Regions from separate parts of the Homoserinimonas sp. A520 genome, predicted to be linked through region 3. Evidence: predicted binding sites of a transcription regulator. Region 3 holds the regulator's gene; each other region holds the start of a gene.
What was found. Region 3 encodes HrcA, which represses chaperone genes, less so after heat shock. Its sites were predicted from a motif close to TTNGCACTCGNNNNNNNCGAGTGCNAA; they were not measured.
Positions count from the first base shown of each region.

Region 1 (6,503 bases), on a different contig from region 3:
TGCTCGGCACCACGGTGACCTGGGCGGAGGCCGGCAGCGTCGCATCCGCGATTCGTGAGGACACCGGCCTGGTGATCATCGAGTCGCCGGCCAACCCCACCCTCGAACTGGTCGACATCGCGGCCATTGTGCGTGAGGCGGGCAGTGTTCCGGTGCTGGTGGACAACACCTTCGCGACGCCGGTGCTGCAGCGCCCGATCGAGCACGGTGCCACCCTGGTGCTGCACAGCGCCACCAAGTACCTGGGCGGTCACGGCGACGTCATGGGTGGCGTGATCGCCACCACCGAGGGGTGGGCGACTCGCCTGCGCCACATCCGCGCGCTGACCGGCGGCCTGTTGCACCCGTTCGCCGCCTACCTGCTGCACCGGGGGCTGCGCACGCTGCCGATCCGCGTGCGCGCTGCGCAGGAGACCGCCGGCGAACTGGCCACCAGGCTGCAGGGGCACCCCGCGCTTGCCCGGGTCATGTACCCGGCGCTGCCCGGCGGCGACCCCTTGGGGCTCATCGGCACTCAGGCGGATGGCGCCGGCTGCATCGTCTCGGTCGACCTGGCCGGTGGCTACGACTCGGCAGCCCGGTTCATCGAATCGCTGCGGCTCATCACCCACGCGGTCTCGCTCGGCGGTGTCGACTCGCTCGCCCAGCACCCGGCATCCCTCACCCACCGTCCGGTCGCCGCTGCGGCGAAGCCGGGGGGAGGCATCGTGCGGATCTCGATCGGTCTCGAGCACGTCGACGACCTCTGGGCGGACCTCGCCCAGGCGCTCGAAGCGGCGGATGCGAGCACCTCCGCCGCCTAACCCCAAACACGCAACAAGGGCGGCTCCGCGAGGAGCCGCCCTTGTTGTTGTTGTTAGTCAGACCCTGGAAGTTCCGCCGTCAACAGGTTGCTTTCGGCAGCACCCCGCTCAGCCGCGCCGCGCCACCGGCGTGCCGCAAATTCCATCCTGTTGACAGAGGGGCGGATGCCACGGAAGGGGCCTTGGCCCTACGGGATCGGGCCGGGCGGGTGTTGCATGGTCTCGGGTGGGCCGGGCTTCTATGGGCGGAGACCATGCAACACCCGCCCGGACGCCTCACACGACACCAAGCCGAGCACGCAAAAGGGGCGGCTCCCGAAGGAACCGCCCCTGTTTGTAGCTAGACCTAGGGTCTCGATACGATCGGCCGGAAGGGCCGATCACTCGACCTTGATGGCCTCAGACGCTGGCGCGTCTGCGGCTATCAAAAGTCCATTCCGCCTGACGGGTCACCCATCGGAGCCGGGTTCTTCTCCGGCTTCTCAGCGATGACAACCTCGGTGGTGAGGAACAGTCCGGCGATCGACGCGGCGTTGAGCAGCGCGGAACGCGTCACCTTCACCGGGTCGTTGATACCGGCAGCGAGCATGTCAACGTACTCACCAGTTGCGGCGTTGAGGCCGTGACCGGTCGGCAGGTTGCGCACCTTCTCGGCGACAACACCGGGCTCGAGGCCCGCGTTGGCGGCGATCTGCTTGAGCGGCGAGTCGATGGCGACGCGAACGATGTTCGCACCGGTCGCTTCGTCACCCTCGAGACCGGTCAGCGCAGCGCTGGCGAAAGCGACCTCGCCGGCCTGGATGAGTGCAACGCCACCACCGGCGACGATGCCCTCTTCGACGGCAGCCTTCGCGTTGCGGACGGCGTCCTCGATGCGGTGCTTGCGCTCCTTGAGCTCAACCTCGGTTGCCGCTCCGGCCTTGATGACTGCAACGCCACCGGCCAGCTTGGCCAGGCGCTCCTGCAGCTTCTCGCGGTCGTAGTCGGAGTCGGTGTTGGCGATCTCGGAACGGATCTGCGCGACGCGACCGGCGATGGCGTCGGACTCGCCGCCACCCTCAACGATCGTGGTCTCGTCCTTGGTGATGACGACCTTGCGTGCACGACCGAGCAGGTCGAGGGTGGCGTTCTCGAGCTTGAGTCCGACCTCCTCGGAGATGACCTGTCCACCGGTGAGGGTGGCGATGTCCTGCAGCTGCGCCTTGCGGCGGTCGCCGAAGCCCGGAGCCTTGACGGCAACCGACTTGAAGATGCCGCGGATCTTGTTCACGACCAGGGTCGCGAGGGCTTCGCCGTCGACATCCTCGGCAATGATGAGCAGCTGCTTGCCGCTCTGGATGACCTTGTCGACGATCGGCAGGAGGTCCTTGATCTGCGAGATCTTGCCGTTGACAATCAGGATGTACGCGTCTTCGAAGACGGCTTCCTGGCGCTCCGGGTCGGTCACGAAGTATGCCGACAGGTAACCCTTGTCGAAGCGCATACCTTCGGTCAGCTCCAGCTCGGTGCCGAACGTGTTCGACTCCTCGACGGTGACGACGCCTTCCTTGCCGACCTTGTCGATCGCCTCGGCGATCAGTGCGCCGATCTCCGGGTCGCCGGCCGAGATGGAGGCCGTGGCCGCGATCTCTTCCTTCGTCTCGATGGGCTTCGCCTGGTTGACGAGGGCTTCGGTGACGGATGCGACGGCCTTCTCGATTCCGCGCTTCAGGCTGATCGGGTCGGCGCCGGCTGCGACGTTGCGCAGGCCTTCGCGTACCAGTGCCTGGGCGAGGACGGTTGCGGTGGTCGTTCCGTCGCCGGCGACGTCATCCGTCTTCTTGGCGACTTCCTTGACCAGCTCTGCGCCGATCTTCTCGTAGGGGTCGTCGAGTTCGATTTCCTTGGCGATCGACACACCATCGTTTGTGATGGTGGGCGCGCCCCACTTCTTCTCGAGTACGACGTTGCGGCCGCGCGGGCCAAGCGTCACCTTGACTGCGTCTGCCAGGGTGTTCAGTCCACGCTCAAGGCCGCGACGGGCCTCTTCGTTGAAAGCAATGATCTTTGCCATGTGTGTTTCTCGTCCCTCCCGGACGTCGTGAAAGTTGCAACAGCTTTGGCACTCGCAATAAGAGAGTGCTAAATGATTCTGGCACTCTGACCCTGCGAGTGCAAGCTGCGGTCGACCGCGGGAGGAGCATCGGTCCGTTAACAACTGACGCCGCCCGGTGAACCGGGCGGCGCAGTCTGGGATTGTCTGCCAGTGGTGGCGACGAAGCTTCGCTACTCCGCCGGCCGAACCGACTCGGCTTGGGGTCCCTTGTTTCCGGTGCCAACTTCGAAGACGACCTTCTGGCCTTCTTCAAGAACCTTGTATCCACCCATCTCGATGGCGGAGTAGTGGACGAAAACGTCTTGCTCCCCTCCATCGACGGTGATGAAGCCGTAGCCCTTTTCAGCGTTGAACCATTTGACGGTTCCGTTCGCCATTGATAACTCCCTGCTGTGGTTCGAACGGCGAGCCGGATGGTGCATCCGGGTGCGCCGCAACGCGGGGGGTAATCCCGCGTTCCCAGATAGTAACGGGCATCCGCTCGCTTTGGGGAGGGGCAATCTGCCCTTCTTGGGCAAAAGTCATGAATTTTACGCGATTTTATGCGACATCGCCGGGATGGCGGCCGAATCAGCCCGCCGGAAGCACATAATCGCTGCCGATGAGTACCGCCAGCGGGGATGCCGGGTAGGTGTTGGCCAGCACCAGCTCCCCCACTCCCAGCGTCTCGAGCATGGCCCGGGCAGCGGCCTCATTGTCCGGGTTGTTGTAGATCACCTGGGTGATCTCCACATCGGAGGCGGATGCGCTGACGCGGGCGCCGACACCGAATGCCGCACCCTCCCAGCCCTGCGAGACGAGGTAGTCGCCGACCGTGTTGGACAGGCCGGGGGTTCCTGTTCCGTTGAGCACCGTGATGACGATCGCCGGGTCGAGCTTCGGCTCGACCGCTTCGGGACTGTCCGCTGGCGGGGCATCGCCCGGCTCTTCCTCGGCGGCGTTCATGAACGGGAGTCCGAACTGGAAGTCGCTGTTGATCTGGGAGAGCCCCCAGAGCCCACCGATCGAGAGAACGAGGATCGCCCCGACAACCCAGGCGAGGTTCGCCCAGCCCTGGCCCCAATGGGCTTTGGCGCGGTGCGCGCCCACCCGATGGAGGTCATCCGGTACCGCGTCGAACCGGTCACGGACGGGCCGTTGTGTGACGGGCCGTTGTGTGGTTGGGGCAGCCATGGCTCTCTTTCGGTGGCTCTGCGTTCTCAGACGACGTTCTTGATACGACCGTGTGGATACGACCGTGGGTCTAGCGTTCGGCGCCGGCCTGGGTTCGGCCCGCTCTCATGCGCCGCAAGCGGCTCACCAACAAGGGATCGTACCGAGCAGCGGCTGGGGAGTCGATGAGTGCGTTCAGCAATTGATAGTACCGGGCGGCCGAGATTCCGAGCTCCACTCGGATCGCCTGCTCCTTGGTGCCGGGGTTGCGCCACCCCCGGCTCTCGAATGCGAGCAGTCCCGCGTCGCCTTCGGAGAGCTCGGTGTGCTGCTGGCCTGTTGCTGCGTCCACTGCTTCCTCCGCTGCAATCCTAGGGTCGGTCGAGTGCCTCGCCGCGGAGGCTCTGGGCAGGTCGCACAACCCATCCGTACAGCTGATCAGCCAGGCTAGTTAGGATTACCTAAGTATGCCCGTCGCCTCCCTCCCCCGCATCGCCGTCTCGGCGCTGGTTCTGGCAACCCTCCTGGCCGGATGTGCCAGCGGGGTGCCGCAGCCGACCGTCGAGCCGCAGGCATCCGGCCCCCTGGTTCCACTGGCCGAACTGCACCTGCTGGATGACCCGAAGTCGTGGGTGGGCGAGACCACGGCCGTGCTGAGGGAGACCTCGATCACGCCGGTGACGGATGACCCTGCCCAGTCTTTGCCGGCCACGGTGACCTCGCGCGACCTCGCCGGTGACGTGGAGGTGACGGTCACCGACACGTCGCGCATCCTGGGCCTCGACCTGGCGGGCTCGATTTCGGCGACCATCGCCGGGCTGGGTTTCAGTGACAACCTGGTCGGGCGCGACTCGTCCTCCACCTTCCCCGGTGTTGTCGGCCTGCCGGTGGTGACGACCGGTGGGCACACCATCAACACCGAGTCGGTGATCGCCCTGCGCCCGACACTGATCATCACCGACGGCACGATCGGGCCGATCGACGTGATGCTGCAGCTGCGCGATGTCGGCATCCCGATCGTCTTCGTCGACGCCGGCACCGGGTTTGACGGCGTCTACGAGCTGACCGAGCAGGTCGCGCACGCGCTCGGCGCCGACGAGGCCGGCCGGCAACTCTCGGAGCGTCTCCGCACGGAGATCTCGGCCAAGGTCGCGGAGGTCGCGGCAATCGCACCGAGCGAACCGACCGACCGACTGCGGATGCTGTTCCTCTACCTTCGCGGGGACTCCGGCATCTACTACCTGTTCGGCGCGGAGTCCGGCGTCAACGACCTGATCGACGCGGTCGGCGGCGTCGACGTGGCGACCGAGATCGGCTGGACCGGCATGAAGCCGATGACCGACGAGGCGATCATCGCCGCTGCACCCGACCTGATTCTCGTGATGAGTTCCGGGCTTCAGAGCGCCGGCGGCGTGGACGGCCTGCTGCAGACAAAAGCCGCGATCGGGATCACCCCGGCCGGCCAGAACCGGCGCTTCGTCACGATGGCGGATGGCGAGATCCTGAGTTTCGGCCCCCGCACGGCCGACGTCATCGACGCGGTCGCCCGCGCCGTGTACGCGCCGACCGGTTAGCCCTCCGAGTAGCGACGGACCCGGTACCAGACGAGCGCCGCGACGAGCGCGGCAGCTGCTCCGAGCGCGAGCCCGCCGACCAGCCACCAGTTCGTCTCCGCGGGGGCCTCGCATTCGCCGTCGAACGTGAGCTCGATGGTGACCGGGTCGAACGGTTCACCGGCCTGGTAGGTGCCAAATGCCTCAGCGCCGGCATCCGTCAGCGTCGCCGGAACGTCTCTGATGGTCAGTCGATCATCCGTGCGCTCGACGAGTTCGCCCGCATCCAGCGCCAGGGTGACGAATTCGACCATTCGCGCATCGACCTCTGCGCCGTCCTGGGTGGTGCCGTTGACGTCGAAGTAGAGGGCGCCGCTGTCGTCCCGGAATTCGATGACCGGTTTCTCGATGGTGGTGTTCAGGATGCCTCCGTGCCCGGTGAAGGTTACGGCTCCGGGGAACTCGACGCTGCCGACCCCCGCGCTGCGGTCGAGCAGGCCGCTGCCGCCGCCGAACCGGAAGTCGGGGGTCTCGTATTCGGCCCCACCCGACACCGCCCACTGCCCGTTCGCGATGGCACCGCTGATGTAGGAGCGGAATGACTCCTTGAACCCCCAGGTGATGGTCGCGTCGTCGACGGCGCAGGATGCGGCGGTCGGCACAGGGGCGTCAGCGGCGGTTGCGGTGATGGTCGGGCCGAGGACGAGCGCGGGCGCGGCGAGCGCCACGAGCACCAAGCGCCAACCGGATCTCACAGGCACTCCAATGACAGGGGGAACTTAGGTAAACCTTACCGAAATCGGCACCCTCGCCGTTTGCTGACGCGATCGGGATCAGAACCTGTCAGGCAGGGGTTTTAGTATGGGCAGAGATGATCAGCGAAAGGCTGGACTATGACAT
Region 1 covers NZ_JBTMWX010000005.1:153,890-160,392, reverse strand. Annotated here, with positions in the region: gene ACX3PH_RS13010 (trans-sulfuration enzyme family protein) at 1-803, shown strand, start outside; gene groL (chaperonin GroEL) at 1,228-2,856, opposite strand; gene ACX3PH_RS13000 (cold-shock protein) at 3,069-3,275, opposite strand; gene ACX3PH_RS12995 (LytR C-terminal domain-containing protein) at 3,469-4,071, opposite strand; gene ACX3PH_RS12990 (DUF3263 domain-containing protein) at 4,142-4,402, opposite strand; gene ACX3PH_RS12985 (heme/hemin ABC transporter substrate-binding protein) at 4,518-5,624, shown strand; gene ACX3PH_RS12980 (HtaA domain-containing protein) at 5,621-6,358, opposite strand; gene msrB (peptide-methionine (R)-S-oxide reductase MsrB) at 6,497-6,503, shown strand, end outside.
Region 1: a site for HrcA is predicted at 2,902-2,928, ahead of groL (chaperonin GroEL). Genes of this name have one in related genera too.

Region 2 (6,503 bases), on a different contig from region 3:
TCAGTGCCGGCCAGCGGCAGCTGGTCTCCTTCGCCCGGGCATTCCTCGCGAACCCGGTCGTGCTGATTCTCGATGAGGCGACAGCGTCGCTCGACATTCCGAGCGAGCGTCTCGTGCAGAACGGGCTGCAGACGCTGCTCGCCGACCGAACCGCGATCATCATCGCCCATCGCCTGTCCACCGTCGCGATCGCCGACCGGGTGCTGGTGATGGAGCACGGACGCATCATCGAAGACGGGTCCCCGAACGAGCTGATCAGCGGCACCGGCAAGTTCTCCGAGATGCACGCCGCCTGGCGCGACTCGCTGGTGTAGTTCGGGGGTCGCGTTCGGCACTACACAGCTCACTGCGGCTAGGGCTCGTACCGGGCCGCGCGCAGGTTGATGCGGTAGGTGCCGGATGCGTTCCAGAGCAGGGGAGTGGCCTCCGCCCGGTAGAACTCGAGCGCCTGACCTTCATGGCATTGGGGTGGATGCCCGCTGGCCCTGATCACGCGCCACCACGGCACGTCGCTGCCCCCGTAAGCCATGACCTTGCCCACCGCCCGCGGCGCCCGCGACCCGATGGCAGCGGCAATGTCGCCGTAGGTCATGACCTGCCCGGGCGGGATCGACTCGACGACACCGAGCACCCGCTCGAAAAAGTCGTCAGCGGGAGCGGACGGTCCGGACGCGGTGGTCACAACTCGATGGCGCCGACCTTTTCGCCGTACTGGGTCTCATCCACCACAACGAAGCCGACTCGCTTGAAGAACTCTTCCGGGCTGTCCTCGCCCGGCTCCCAGATCACGGTGAGCCGCGAGAACCCGCGCTTGCGCGCCTCGTCCGCTGTCTCCTTGACCACGAACTTGCCGACGCCCTTGCCCTGGGCCTCGGCGGAAACGTTCATCCGCCAAATGCAGCTCCGGAACTCCTCTTCGTGAGCGTCGGCGTCGAAATTGGCCATGATGAATGCGAGCACCTCGCCTTCGCCGTCAACGACGACACGCGACCAGCTGGTGCTCGGGTCGAGGAATGGCCCGGCCATGGCGTACGACACAGGAGCGATGTACTGCTCCTGCCCGGGCTTCATGGTGAGGCTGTTCGCCGCAACAACGTTTTTGGCAGACAGCTCTTCCAGTCTCAACTCATCCATGGTTTCAGGCTATCGTCCAAGACCGGTTCCGGGTAGGGCCCGGATGCGTCGTGTGCAGAACTATCTTGATGTCGAGATACTTGTTGGAGCAGGTAAGCTGTCCTGAGCGAATTAAAGCGCAGACTTTGCGGCACGTTTCGCGGCCGCCCATCCCTAACAAGGCCCCCCACGAACTGAGGAGTACCGGTGTCGAAAATCAAGGTTGAAGGAACAGTCGTCGAGCTCGACGGCGATGAGATGACCCGCATCATCTGGCAGAAGATCAAGGACACTCTCATCCACCCGTACCTCGACATCAACCTCGAGTATTACGACCTCGGCATCGAGAAGCGTGACGAGACGGATGACCAGATCACCATCGACGCGGCCCACGCCATCCAGAAGCACGGCGTCGGCGTCAAGTGCGCAACCATCACGCCGGATGAGGCGCGGGTCGAGGAGTTCGGCCTGAAGAAGATGTGGAAGTCGCCGAACGGCACCATCCGCAACATCCTCGGCGGCGTGATCTTCCGCGAGCCGATCATCATCTCGAACATTCCGCGACTGGTCCCCGGCTGGAACAAGCCGATCATCATCGGCCGCCACGCCTTCGGCGACCAGTACCGTGCCACGGACTTCCGGTTCGCCGGCGAGGGCACGCTCAAGGTCAGCTTCACCCCGAAAGACGGCTCGGCCGCGCAGGAGTTCGAAGTGTTCCAGTCGCCGGGCGACGGCATCGCCCAGGTGCAGTACAACCTGGATGCGTCGATTCGCGACTTCGCCCGTGCTTCCCTCAACTACGGGCTCAGCCGCAACTACCCGGTGTACCTGTCGACGAAGAACACCATCCTCAAGGCCTACGACGGTCGCTTCAAGGACATCTTCGAGGAGATCTACCAGTCCGAGTTCAAGCAGCAATTCGAAGCTGCCGGACTCACCTACGAGCACCGCTTGATCGACGACATGGTGGCATCCGCCATGAAATGGGAGGGCGGCTACGTCTGGGCCTGCAAGAACTATGACGGCGACGTGCAGTCCGACACCGTTGCGCAGGGCTTCGGTTCGCTCGGGCTCATGACCTCCGTTCTGGCGACGCCGGACGGCAAGGTCGTCGAGGCCGAGGCCGCCCACGGAACCGTGACCAGGCACTACCGCCAGCACCAGGCCGGCAAGCCGACGTCGACCAACCCGATCGCGTCCATCTACGCGTGGACCCGGGGCCTCGCCCACCGCGGCAAGCTGGACGGCAACCAGGCGCTGATCGACTTCAGCCTCGCACTCGAGGATGTCGTCATCAAGACGGTCGAGGCCGGCCACATGACCAAGGACCTCGCGCTCCTCGTCGGGCCGGATCAGGCGTACCAGACCACCGAGGAGTTCCTCGCGACGCTGGACGCCAACCTCCAGGCGCGTATGGCGTAAGCCGCTGCACGAACTACGAAGGCCTCCACCCATTTGGGCGGAGGCCTTCGTCATTCCGGTGAGAGGCGTGGAGTTACGCGGTGACTTCGGACTGCGGTTCCTTCGCGGCCGACATGATCTCGACCTTGCGGGGCTTCGCCTTCTCGCTCACCGGGATCATGACGCTGAGCACACCGTTGTCGTAGTGCGCGCTGATGTTCTCGGTGTCGATGCCGTCGCCGAGGTTGAGCTGGCGGAGGAACGATCCGCTCGGGCGCTCGTGTGCCAGCCACTTCACACCCTCGTCACTGCGCGCAGTGCGCTCAGCGCGGATGGTCAGCAACTGTCCATCCACATCGACGTCGACCGAGCCGGGGTCGATGCCCGGGAGATCGGCGTTCAGGATGTAGTGATCGCCCTGACGGTGCAGGTCGATTGGCATGAAACGAGGTCCCTGCTGCGAGTCGAGCAGGTTCGCCGCGAGGCGATCCAGTTCACGGAATGGGTCGAAGTACATGGCCATTTCAGTCAACTCCTTCACATCGGGCCCCGGAGGGGCGGTGCAATTTGAGGTTTACAAGAGTTGAGTCAAGTCGACTCAACTACAGAAAAATGTTAGCACTCTAATCGGGAGAGCGCCAAGAATATTCGGTCCGGAGATCTCTTGCAATTAATTAGTTCGTAAGGTTTACTAACAAACATGACCGCAACGAGGCGTGGCACGATTCCGGCGACAGGCCGGGCCGGGGGATACTCCCCCGGACGCGTGCTGCGCCCGAGCGCCAAGATCCTTCCCGAGCATGCCCGCGGGCACAACCGGTCCCTCGTCCTGCAGACGTTGTACCGGTCTGGCGAGCAGAGCCGGGCCGACATAGCGCGGGGCACCGGGCTCACCCGGGTCACCATCTCCGACCTGGTCGCCGAACTCATGGGCGAAGGCCTGGTCATTGAAACCGGGCAGAGTGCGAACATCCGCCCAGGCAAACCGTCAACGTTGCTGGCGATGAACCTCTCGGCTTACCAGATCATCGGAATCGACCTCAGCGACTACGCGCTGTTCCGCGGTGCCGTGCTCGACCTCGGTGGCAACATCCTCAGTCGGGCCGACATCCCACTCGCGGGAAGCACCGGTGCGGATGCCACGGCCAAGGTTGTCACGCTCGTCGAGACCCTGATCGGCCAGGCCACCGGGCGGATCCTCGGGGTTGGCGTCGGTTCGCCCGGCGTCGTCGACCGCGACGGTGTCGTGCTCCGGGCGCCCAACCTCGGCTGGAACGACGAACGGCTTCAGTCCACGCTGAACGACAGGTTCTCCCTCCCGGTGCTCGTCGCCAACGACGCGAACGCCGCCGTACTGGCCGAGCACAGCTTCGGCGGAGCAGACCAGGACCTGATGCTGATCAAGGTTGGTCACGGCGTCGGAAGCGCGCTGCTGCTCGGCGGGTCCCTCCTCTACGGGAGCCGCTTCGCCGCAGGCGAGATCGGCCACGTCGTGGTCGGCACCGGCGACGGAACACCCTGTGTGTGCGGAAAGAGCGGATGCCTGGAAACCTGGCTGGCCGCCCCGCGACTCGACGCCCAGCTGGATGGGGCGGACGCATCCGCTCGCCACCACATTCTTCGGGAGGCCGGCCTGCACCTGGGGCTCGCACTGGCACCCGTGGTCGGAGCGCTCAACCTGGCAGAAGTCGTGCTGAGCGGACCGGCCGAACTGCTTGATGGGGCGCTCACCACGGCCACCATCGAGACACTCCGCAACCGAACGATGGCAGAGTTCCACGGCGATCTCGCGGTACGGATGACGACGCTCGGGGAGGACATAGTCATGCGCGGCGCTGCCGTGATGGTGCTCTCCGGGCAGCTCGGGGTCTCCTGACCCACCACTGGTGCGGCCATCCGGTCGTACACCCGGCACCAAGAGAAGGACAACACAATGAATAAGAAGCTCGGCACGGTTGCCATAGCAACCGCCGCCGCTCTCATCCTTGTCGGATGCTCCACCACTGAACCGGCAGCTGAAGGCGGAACTGACATCACGATGTGGCTGATGGGCGGTGACACCCCGGATGAGCTGCGCGACTACCTTAAGACAGAGTACGCAGACGCAACCGGGGGCACCCTCACTATCGAGGAGCAGGCGTGGGGCGATGCGTTGGCAAAGCTGACCACCTCGCTGCCTGATTCAGAGAATACCCCCGACGTCGTCGAGATCGGGAACACCTGGTCGCCCACCTTCACCGGTGTCGGCGCGTTCTCCGACCTCAGCGACATCTACGAGGAACTCGGCGGCGACAAGCTGCTGCCGTCGTTCGTCGAGGTCGGCGAGGTCGACGGAGCCAAGATGGCGCTGCCGTACTACTTCGGCTCGCGCTACGTCTTCTACCGGAAGGACATCTGGGAGGCTGCCGGCAAGGACGTCCCGGCCACGCTCGAGGAGTTCAACCAGACCGCGGCAGAGCTGAGGACGGATGGCCAGTCCGGCTTCTACCTCGGCGGCCAGGACTGGCGCAACGGCGTCTCGTGGATCTTCGCGAACGACGGTGAACTCGCGGTGAAGGACGGCGACAAGTGGGTGTCATCGCTCTCCGACCCGAACACGATCAAGGGACTCGAGCAGCTTCAGGAGCTCTACACGAGCGCCTCGAACGCCCCGGTGACCGAGGCGGACAGCACGCCATGGGTGAACATCAACAACAACGACGCGACGGGTGCTCCTGAGGCGGCAACCATCATCGCTCCCGGATGGGCCCACTGGTCGATCGGTGACCTGGCTCCGGACCCCGCGGATGACACCAAGACGATCGCCACCTGGAACGACGACGTCTTCGGCGTCTTCCCGCTCCCGGGTGCCGATGGGGGTGCTGCTCCGGTCTTCGCCGGCGGCTCCAACATCGCGATCTCAGCGGCAAGCGAGAACCAGGAAGCGTCGAAAGACCTGCTGAGGATCATCTTCTCGGAGGAGTACCAGACGCTGCTCGGCCAGAACGGCCTCGGCCCGGCCAATCTGGACTACGCATCCGCTCTCGGTGACGACATCTTCGCGCAGGCCCTGGTCGACTCCGCAGCCAACTCGAAGCTGACCCCGGCCGCACCCGGCTGGGCCTCGGTCGAGGGCTCCGGCCTGCTGGAGGAGTTCTTCGGCAAGGTGGCCGCCGGTGGCGACATCGAGGCACTCGCCGAAGAGTACGACGCCAAGATCAGCGAACTGCTCAACTGAGTTCGCCCCACCCCTGTGGGTTGAGTAGGTCGCTGAGCGACCTACTCAACCCACAAAATTTGATCAACCCACGAGACAACACCTGAAGGAGGTGACCGCCGATGAACCGCACGCACGCCCGAACCGCACGCTGGCTGATCTTCCCGGCGGTCGCCATCCTCCTGATCGGCATGGGCTACCCGCTCGCCTGGCAGCTGGTCACCTCCCTGCAGGAGTTCGGCCTCGCCCAGCAGTTCGGCCAGCCGGCCGAGTTCGTCGGCTTCGACAACTATGCACGTCTCGCGACCGATCCCGGCCTGTGGGGCGTCGTCATCCGCTCGATCGTCTTCTGCATCGTGACCGCCGTGATCACGCTGGTGATCGGGATGCTGTTCGCCCTGCTGATGAGCGCCATCGGCAAAGTGACCAGGCTGATCCTCCAGATCGCGATGCTGCTGGCCTGGGCCATGCCCGTCGTCGCGGCGATGACCGTCTGGATCTGGCTGTTCGACCGCCGCCGCGGGGTCGTCAACTACCTGCTCGACGCACTTCCCGGCGTGGAGATGAACCGCTTCAACTGGCTGGAATCGCCCACCACGTTCTTCATCGTTGCCAGCATCATCGTGATCTGGATGTCCGTCCCGTTCGTGGCCTTCTCGGCCTACGCCGGCCTCACGCAAGTGTCCGACGAGATCATGGAGGCCGCCCAACTCGACGGGGCGAGCCCCTGGCAACGGGTGCGCGACATCATCCTGCCGATGATCAAGCCGATCATCCTGATCGTCTTCCTGCT
Region 2 covers NZ_JBTMWX010000005.1:68,632-75,134, forward strand. Annotated here, with positions in the region: gene ACX3PH_RS12550 (ABC transporter ATP-binding protein) at 1-314, shown strand, start outside; gene ACX3PH_RS12555 (MGMT family protein) at 353-682, opposite strand; gene ACX3PH_RS12560 (GNAT family N-acetyltransferase) at 679-1,134, opposite strand; gene ACX3PH_RS12565 (NADP-dependent isocitrate dehydrogenase) at 1,321-2,535, shown strand; gene ACX3PH_RS12570 (Hsp20/alpha crystallin family protein) at 2,609-3,037, opposite strand; gene ACX3PH_RS12575 (ROK family protein) at 3,215-4,390, shown strand; gene ACX3PH_RS12580 (extracellular solute-binding protein) at 4,448-5,731, shown strand; gene ACX3PH_RS12585 (carbohydrate ABC transporter permease) at 5,833-6,503, shown strand, end outside.
Region 2: a site for HrcA is predicted at 3,130-3,156, ahead of ACX3PH_RS12570 (Hsp20/alpha crystallin family protein). Genes of this name have one in related genera too.

Region 3 (6,503 bases):
GGGCCCGCTCCGCATCGGCGCGCCGTGCCGGGTCGTCTACATCGTCGATGAGAAGGACCGCAAGGGGTTCGCCTACGGCACCCTGGCCGGGCATCCGGAGAGCGGTGAGGAGGCGTTCATCGTGGAGCGCACCGACGACGGATCGGTGTGGCTCACCATCCGCGCGTTCTCCCGTCCGGCGAATGTCGGCTGGTGGCTCGCGTACCCGGTACTGCGTATCGCGCAATGGTTCTACACCCGCCGCTATTTCAAGGCGTTGACCGGACCGGTCGACTGAACCCAGATGCCCTCCGCCCTGCCCATCGCCGATCCGGCCCCTGCCGACGGAAACCTGCCCGCCTCGGTCGCGCTCGACGCTGAGAACCGCAACTTCGGCGTCTACCTGCACGTGCCGTTCTGTCGCGTCCGCTGCGGGTACTGCGACTTCAACACCTACACCTCGGAGGAGCTGCGCGGCGCCAAGCGCAGCGACTACGCCGGTCAGGCCATCCAGGAGGTGAGGCTCGCCGCACAGGTGATGGACGCTGCCGGATTGCCCAGCCGACCCGTTTCGACGGTCTTCTTCGGCGGAGGAACACCCACCCTGCTCCCCGCCGCGGATCTCGCGGCGATGCTGGGGTCGGTGGCGGATGCCTGGAACCTGGCAGCGGATGCCGAAATCACCACCGAGGCCAACCCAGACTCGGTCGACCTCGAGTACCTGCTCAGGCTGAAGCGTGCCGGATTCACGCGCGTCTCGTTCGGCATGCAGTCGGCGGTGCCCCACGTGCTCGCCACGCTGGAGCGCACCCACGATCCGGAGCGGGTCCCGCTGGTTGTCGCCTGGGCCAGGGAGGCGGGCCTGGACGTCAGCCTCGACCTCATCTACGGAACGCCGGGGGAGACCCTGGACGATTGGCGGCGCTCCCTCGAGCACGCGATCGCCCAGCAGCCGGACCACTTGTCCGCCTACTCCCTGATCATCGAAGACGGCACCAAGCTGGCGCGCCAGATTCGTCGCGGCGAGGTCGACCAGCCAGACGAAGACCTGCAGGCCGACATGTACGAACTGGCGGACACCCTGCTGGATGCCGCCGGGTACGAGTGGTACGAGGTGAGCAACTGGGCCCGGAACGGCCATCGCTCACTCCACAACCTCGCCTACTGGCAGGGTCACGACTGGTGGGGAGTCGGTCCGGGTGCCCACAGCCATATCGGAGGCGTCCGCTGGTGGAACGTCAAGCATCCGGCCGCCTACGCCGACCGCATCCTGGCCGGGCACTCCCCGGCCGCCGGACGGGAGACCCTCGATGATGAAACCCGGCGGGTCGAACGCGTGCTCTTGCTGACTCGCATCCGTGACGGGCTTCGGATCGGCGAGCTTCCGGCATCCGGTCGCACCGCCGTCGCCGGCCTCATCGCCGACGAGCTGGTTAACGCAGCAGCCGCCCTGCGCGGGTCAATCGAGTTGACGCTGCGTGGGCGGCTGCTGGCGGACGCCGTTGTCCGAAGGTTGGTCCAGTAGCTTCGAAACCTACTTGATCAGCGGAATCGACAACGGGTAGTTGTAGTACTCACCGTTGGTCGCCTTCACCGCGGCGATGATGCTGAACACGATGATGACGATGCTGACAGCCATGAGGATCACGAACCCGATCAGCACGAATAGCGTCAGGAGCCCAACCACCGCTGCAATGGTCATGGTGATCTGGAAGTTGAGCGCAGACTGCGTGTGAGCGCGGACGAACGGGCCACGGTCCTTCAGCACCAGGTATCCGATCAGTGGAGAGATCACCCCGAGGAAGATACCGCCAATGTGCACGAGCGTCGCCCACAGCTTCTCGTCGCTGGGGCTCATCGGCTGGACGGGCTGGTAGTCGCCGGGAGGCGGTGGGGCTGAATTGGTCATGGGTCCATTAAAGCAAGAAAGGCCGGGACTGTGTGTCCCGGCCCGCTCGCTGTACTTGACGAACCGACTGCTACTTGATGAAGCGGATGTTGATCGGGTAGCGGTAGGCCACGCCGGCCTTCGCCTTGTTGAAGCCCTGCACGCAGAAGATGATGGTGATCACCCAGAGCGCCAGCGGGAAGATCCAGCTGATGAGAACCCAGAACCCGAACGTGACGGCGGTCAGGATCGCGTTGATGATCATGATCGCGATGTGTCCAATGGTCACCGTGATCTGGAAGTTCAGGGACTCCTTGCCCTCAGCGTTGGTGTGAGCTCCGCGGTCCTTGAAGACCAGCCAGATGATCAGTGGCGGCAGGATCCAGAGGATGCCGCCGAGGTGCGCAAATGACGCCCACTGGTTGTCTTCCGCCTGAGACAGCGGCGCTGCTGCGGCGGGGGAAGGAGCTTGTTCGGTCATTGACTTTGCCTTTCGGTTGCGAGTTGCTGCTAGACATCGGGTAGAGCCTCCTGGCGGGTGAATGCCAGACCCCCATGACGGGGCCGCTAATCAAGCGCACCCATAAGCTAGTGCCGGACACAGCCCTCTGGCAAGGACATCCGGGCGGGTCGAGGCGATACAATTGGCAGTCGGAAGGTAAGAGTGCCAAGAAACTGAGGGTGGGTGCGACATGGTCTCCGAGCGCAGCCTCGAAGTTCTCCGCGTGATCGTTCAGGATTACGTCGCCTCCCGGGAGCCTGTCGGTTCGAAGTCGATTGTCGAGCGCCACTCCTTCGGTGTCTCTGCTGCCACCATCCGCAGCGACATGGCACAGCTCGAAGAAGAGGAGCTGATCACCGCTCCCCACACCTCGTCCGGTCGGGTCCCGACCGATAAGGGTTATCGGGTATTCGTCGACCAGCTTGCCGACCTTCGCCCGCTGACCGCGGCGCAGAGGCACGCCATTGAGGCCTTCCTCGGCCAGTCCACCGACCTCGATGAGGTGCTCGTTCGAACGGTGCGCCTGTTGTCCCAACTCACGCACCAGGTCGCATTGGTGCAGTACCCATCCCTCACCCGGTCCCGCATCCGCCACATCGAGCTTGTGCTGCTCAGCGACACGCGACTGATGACGGTGCTGATCACCGACACCGGCCGGGTCGAGCAGCGCATCCTCGAAATCACCGCAGGGATGGAAGAAGAGTTCCTCGCAGAGCTGAGGGCGAAGTTCAACGCGGCCCTTGGCGGTCACGAACTGGCCAAAGCGTCCGAGATTCTCGCCGACCTTCCTGACACCTTCTCGGCGGAGCGCCGCGAAACGGTTCGGAAGATCGCGGCCAGACTGATCGAACAGGTTGCGGCCAATCGTCAGGATCGACTGGTGATGGCTGGTGCAGCTAATCTTGTTCGCACCGAAGAAGATTTTCAGGGGAGCATCCTGCCCGTGCTCGAAGCGATCGAGGAGCAGGTCACCCTCCTGAAGCTTTTCGGCGAAATGCAACCGGACCAGCACGGCATGTCGGTGCGGATCGGCGCCGAGAACGCCTCATTCGGCCTCGGTGAGACGTCCGTGGTCGCGACCGGCTACACCTCGTCGGGCGGCGAACTCGCCCGCCTCGGGGTGCTCGGACCGACCCGCATGGACTATTCGAACAACATGGCCGCCATCAGGGCTGTCGCCCGCTACGTGACGCGTCACCTCGGCGAGGCTTGAGCCTCGGCGACCCAGATTCAACAATCCACAACATATTCAAGGAACGGTTTTGGCTGACCATTACGAAGTACTCGGGGTCGAGCGCAGCGCTACGGCTGAAGAGATCAAGAAGGCGTACCGCCGGCTCGCACGTGAGCTGCACCCTGACGTGAATTCCGGGGCGGATGCCGCTGACCGCTTCAAGGAGGTCACTCACGCCTACGACGTGCTGAGCGACCCCAAGCAGAAGCAGCAGTACGACATGGGCGGCCAGGGCGGTTTCGGCGGCGACTTCGGGTTCGGCGATATCTTCGAGACCTTCTTCGGCGGAGGCGGTGGCGGGCGGAACTCGCCACCACGGTCCCGCAGCGAGCGCGGCCAGGATGCGCTGATCCGGGTCGACGTTGAGCTCGCCGAAGTGATCTTCGGCACCCAGCACGAGGTCGAGGTCGACACTGCGGTGCTGTGCAAGACCTGTCAGGGGTCGTGCTGCGCACCGGGCACCGAGCCGGCAACCTGCGACATCTGCCACGGCAGCGGCCTCATCCAGCGCACCGTTCGCAGCCTCCTCGGCAACGTCATGACGTCCAGCCCGTGCGGCACCTGCCGCGGGTTCGGAACCGTCATCCCCAATCCCTGCGCCACCTGCCAGGGCCAGGGTCGCGTACGCGCCCGCCGCAAGATCCCGGTGGACATCCCTGCCGGGGTGGACACCGGCATCCGCCTTCAGATGCCGGGCCAGGGCGAGGTGGGGCCTGCCGGTGGACCGCACGGCGACCTGTACCTCGAAATCAAGGTGCGGCACCACGATGTGTTCAGCCGCAACGGTGACGACCTGCTGGCGACGCTCGAGATCCAGATGACGGATGCGATCATGGGCACCAGCGCCTCATTCGAGGCGCTGGACGGCTTCGTGAATCTCGATATCCACCCGGGAACCCAGAGTGCCGAGGTCATCACCGTCAAGGACCGCGGCGTCACCCACCTCAAGGGCACCGGACGCGGAGACCTGAAGATCGGCGTTCAAGTGCTGACCCCCACCAAGCTGAACTCCAAGTCGGAAGAACTGATCAAGCAGTTCGTCAAAGTGCAAAAAGCCGTTCCACCGACGCTCGCGCAGTTCCAGCAGGGGCTGTTCGGCAAGCTTCGCGACCGGTTCCTGAACCTGTAGTCGCGGCATCGTGGCGCACTTCTACCTGAATGAGCTCCTTGAGACGGCCGAGGTCGGCTCGCTGGTGTCCATCGAGGGGGCGGAAGCCAGGCACGCGGTCAGTGTCAGCCGGGTTCAGGTCGGCGAGACGCTGCGGATTGGTAATGGCGCCGGCCTGGTGGTGACGGGCACGGTGGAAACCGCAACGCCACAAGAATTGTCCCTGCGGGTCGCCGGCGCCGAGATGACGCCGGCCGCCAGCCCGGCCGTCTGGCTCGCCCAGGCGCTGGCGAAGGGCGATCGCGACGAGCTGGCTGTGCAGGCCGCGACCGAGCTGGGTGTCGACGGCGTCATCCCCTGGGCCGCGAAGCGCTCGATCGTCAAGTGGGAGGGCGCCAAGGTGCGCAAGGGCCACGATCGGTGGAGCGCGATCGTGCGCGAGGCGAGCAAGCAGTCGATCCGCCCGTGGATTCCGGAAGTATCCGCCCTGGCCTCCACCGGCATGCTCTGCGCACTCGGGGCGGATGCCCGGATGCTCGTGCTCGACCCGCAGGCGGGTTCGCCGCTGTCCGGGATCAAACCCGATGGGCGCGACCTGGTACTGGTGGTCGGGCCGGAGGGCGGAATCTCCGACACTGAGCTGGATCAGTTCGCGCGTGCGGGGGCCGAGCGGGTAAGCCTCGGTTCACCGATCCTGCGCACCTCGACGGCGGGTCCGGCGGCCATCGCCGTGCTCAACACCGCACTCGGGCGCTGGTGAGACAGTGCCGACGATAAACAAACCCGGTTAAGATTGCTGCATGCCTACAGCTGAGCCATCGGTCTTCTCCCGGATCATCGCGCGCGAAATCCCCGCCGACATCCTGTTCGAGAACGACACGGTGATCGCGATTCGCGACATCGCCCCGCAGGCCCCGGTGCACCTGTTGGTGGTGCCGAAGAACCCGGAGTACCGCAACATCGCCGAATTGGCGGCCGGCGACCCAGCCCTGCTGGCCGACATTGTGGCCACGGCGCAGCAACTCGCCGACGAGCATTGCAGCGGAGAATTCCGCCTGGTCTTCAACACCGGCTCCTCCGTAGGGCAGACGGTCTTCCACGTGCACGCCCACGTTCTGGGCGGCAACCTTCCGGAAGGCACCCTTGGCGAGTAAGAGAGTGGAAGTCGTCGTCGACGATGTCGCCATGGTGCGCCTGCTCGGACCGCAAGACCGGTTGTTGCTCACGATCGAGCAGCAATTCCCGCTGGTCGACGTGATGGTGCGTGGCAATCGCATCACCATCGACGGTGAAGACAAGGACACCAAGGCGGCTGCACGCCTGATAGAGGAGTTGGTTCAACTGGTGCGCAACGACGAAGAATTGGCCGCGATCGATGTCACCGAATCCGCTCGTCTCCTCAGCGAAGACGCGGGTTCGAACCCGGCCAGCACGCTGAGCCAGGCCATTATCACCACCAGGGGCAAGAGCATCCGCCCCAAGACGCTGGGCCAGAAGGACTATGTCGATGCCATCGACGAGAACACGGTGGTGTTCGGCATCGGTCCGGCTGGAACCGGCAAGACCTACCTGGCCATGGCGAAGGCAGTGCAGTCCCTGCAGCGCAAAGAGGTCAACCGCATCATCCTGACCCGGCCGGCAGTGGAGGCGGGCGAACGGCTCGGCTTCCTGCCCGGAACCCTCACCGACAAGATCGACCCATACCTGCGTCCCCTGTACGACGCCCTCAACGAGATGATGGACCCGGAGGTGGTGGTCAAGCTGCTCGCTGTCGGAACCATCGAGGTGGCCC
Region 3 covers NZ_JBTMWX010000002.1:629,208-635,710, forward strand. Annotated here, with positions in the region: gene ACX3PH_RS07595 (DUF1990 family protein) at 1-277, shown strand, start outside; gene hemW (radical SAM family heme chaperone HemW) at 284-1,504, shown strand; gene ACX3PH_RS07605 (DUF4870 domain-containing protein) at 1,514-1,888, opposite strand; gene ACX3PH_RS07610 (DUF4870 domain-containing protein) at 1,959-2,348, opposite strand; gene hrcA (heat-inducible transcriptional repressor HrcA) at 2,560-3,582, shown strand; gene dnaJ (molecular chaperone DnaJ) at 3,632-4,732, shown strand; gene ACX3PH_RS07625 (16S rRNA (uracil(1498)-N(3))-methyltransferase) at 4,743-5,471, shown strand; gene ACX3PH_RS07630 (histidine triad nucleotide-binding protein) at 5,512-5,865, shown strand; gene ACX3PH_RS07635 (PhoH family protein) at 5,897-6,503, shown strand, end outside.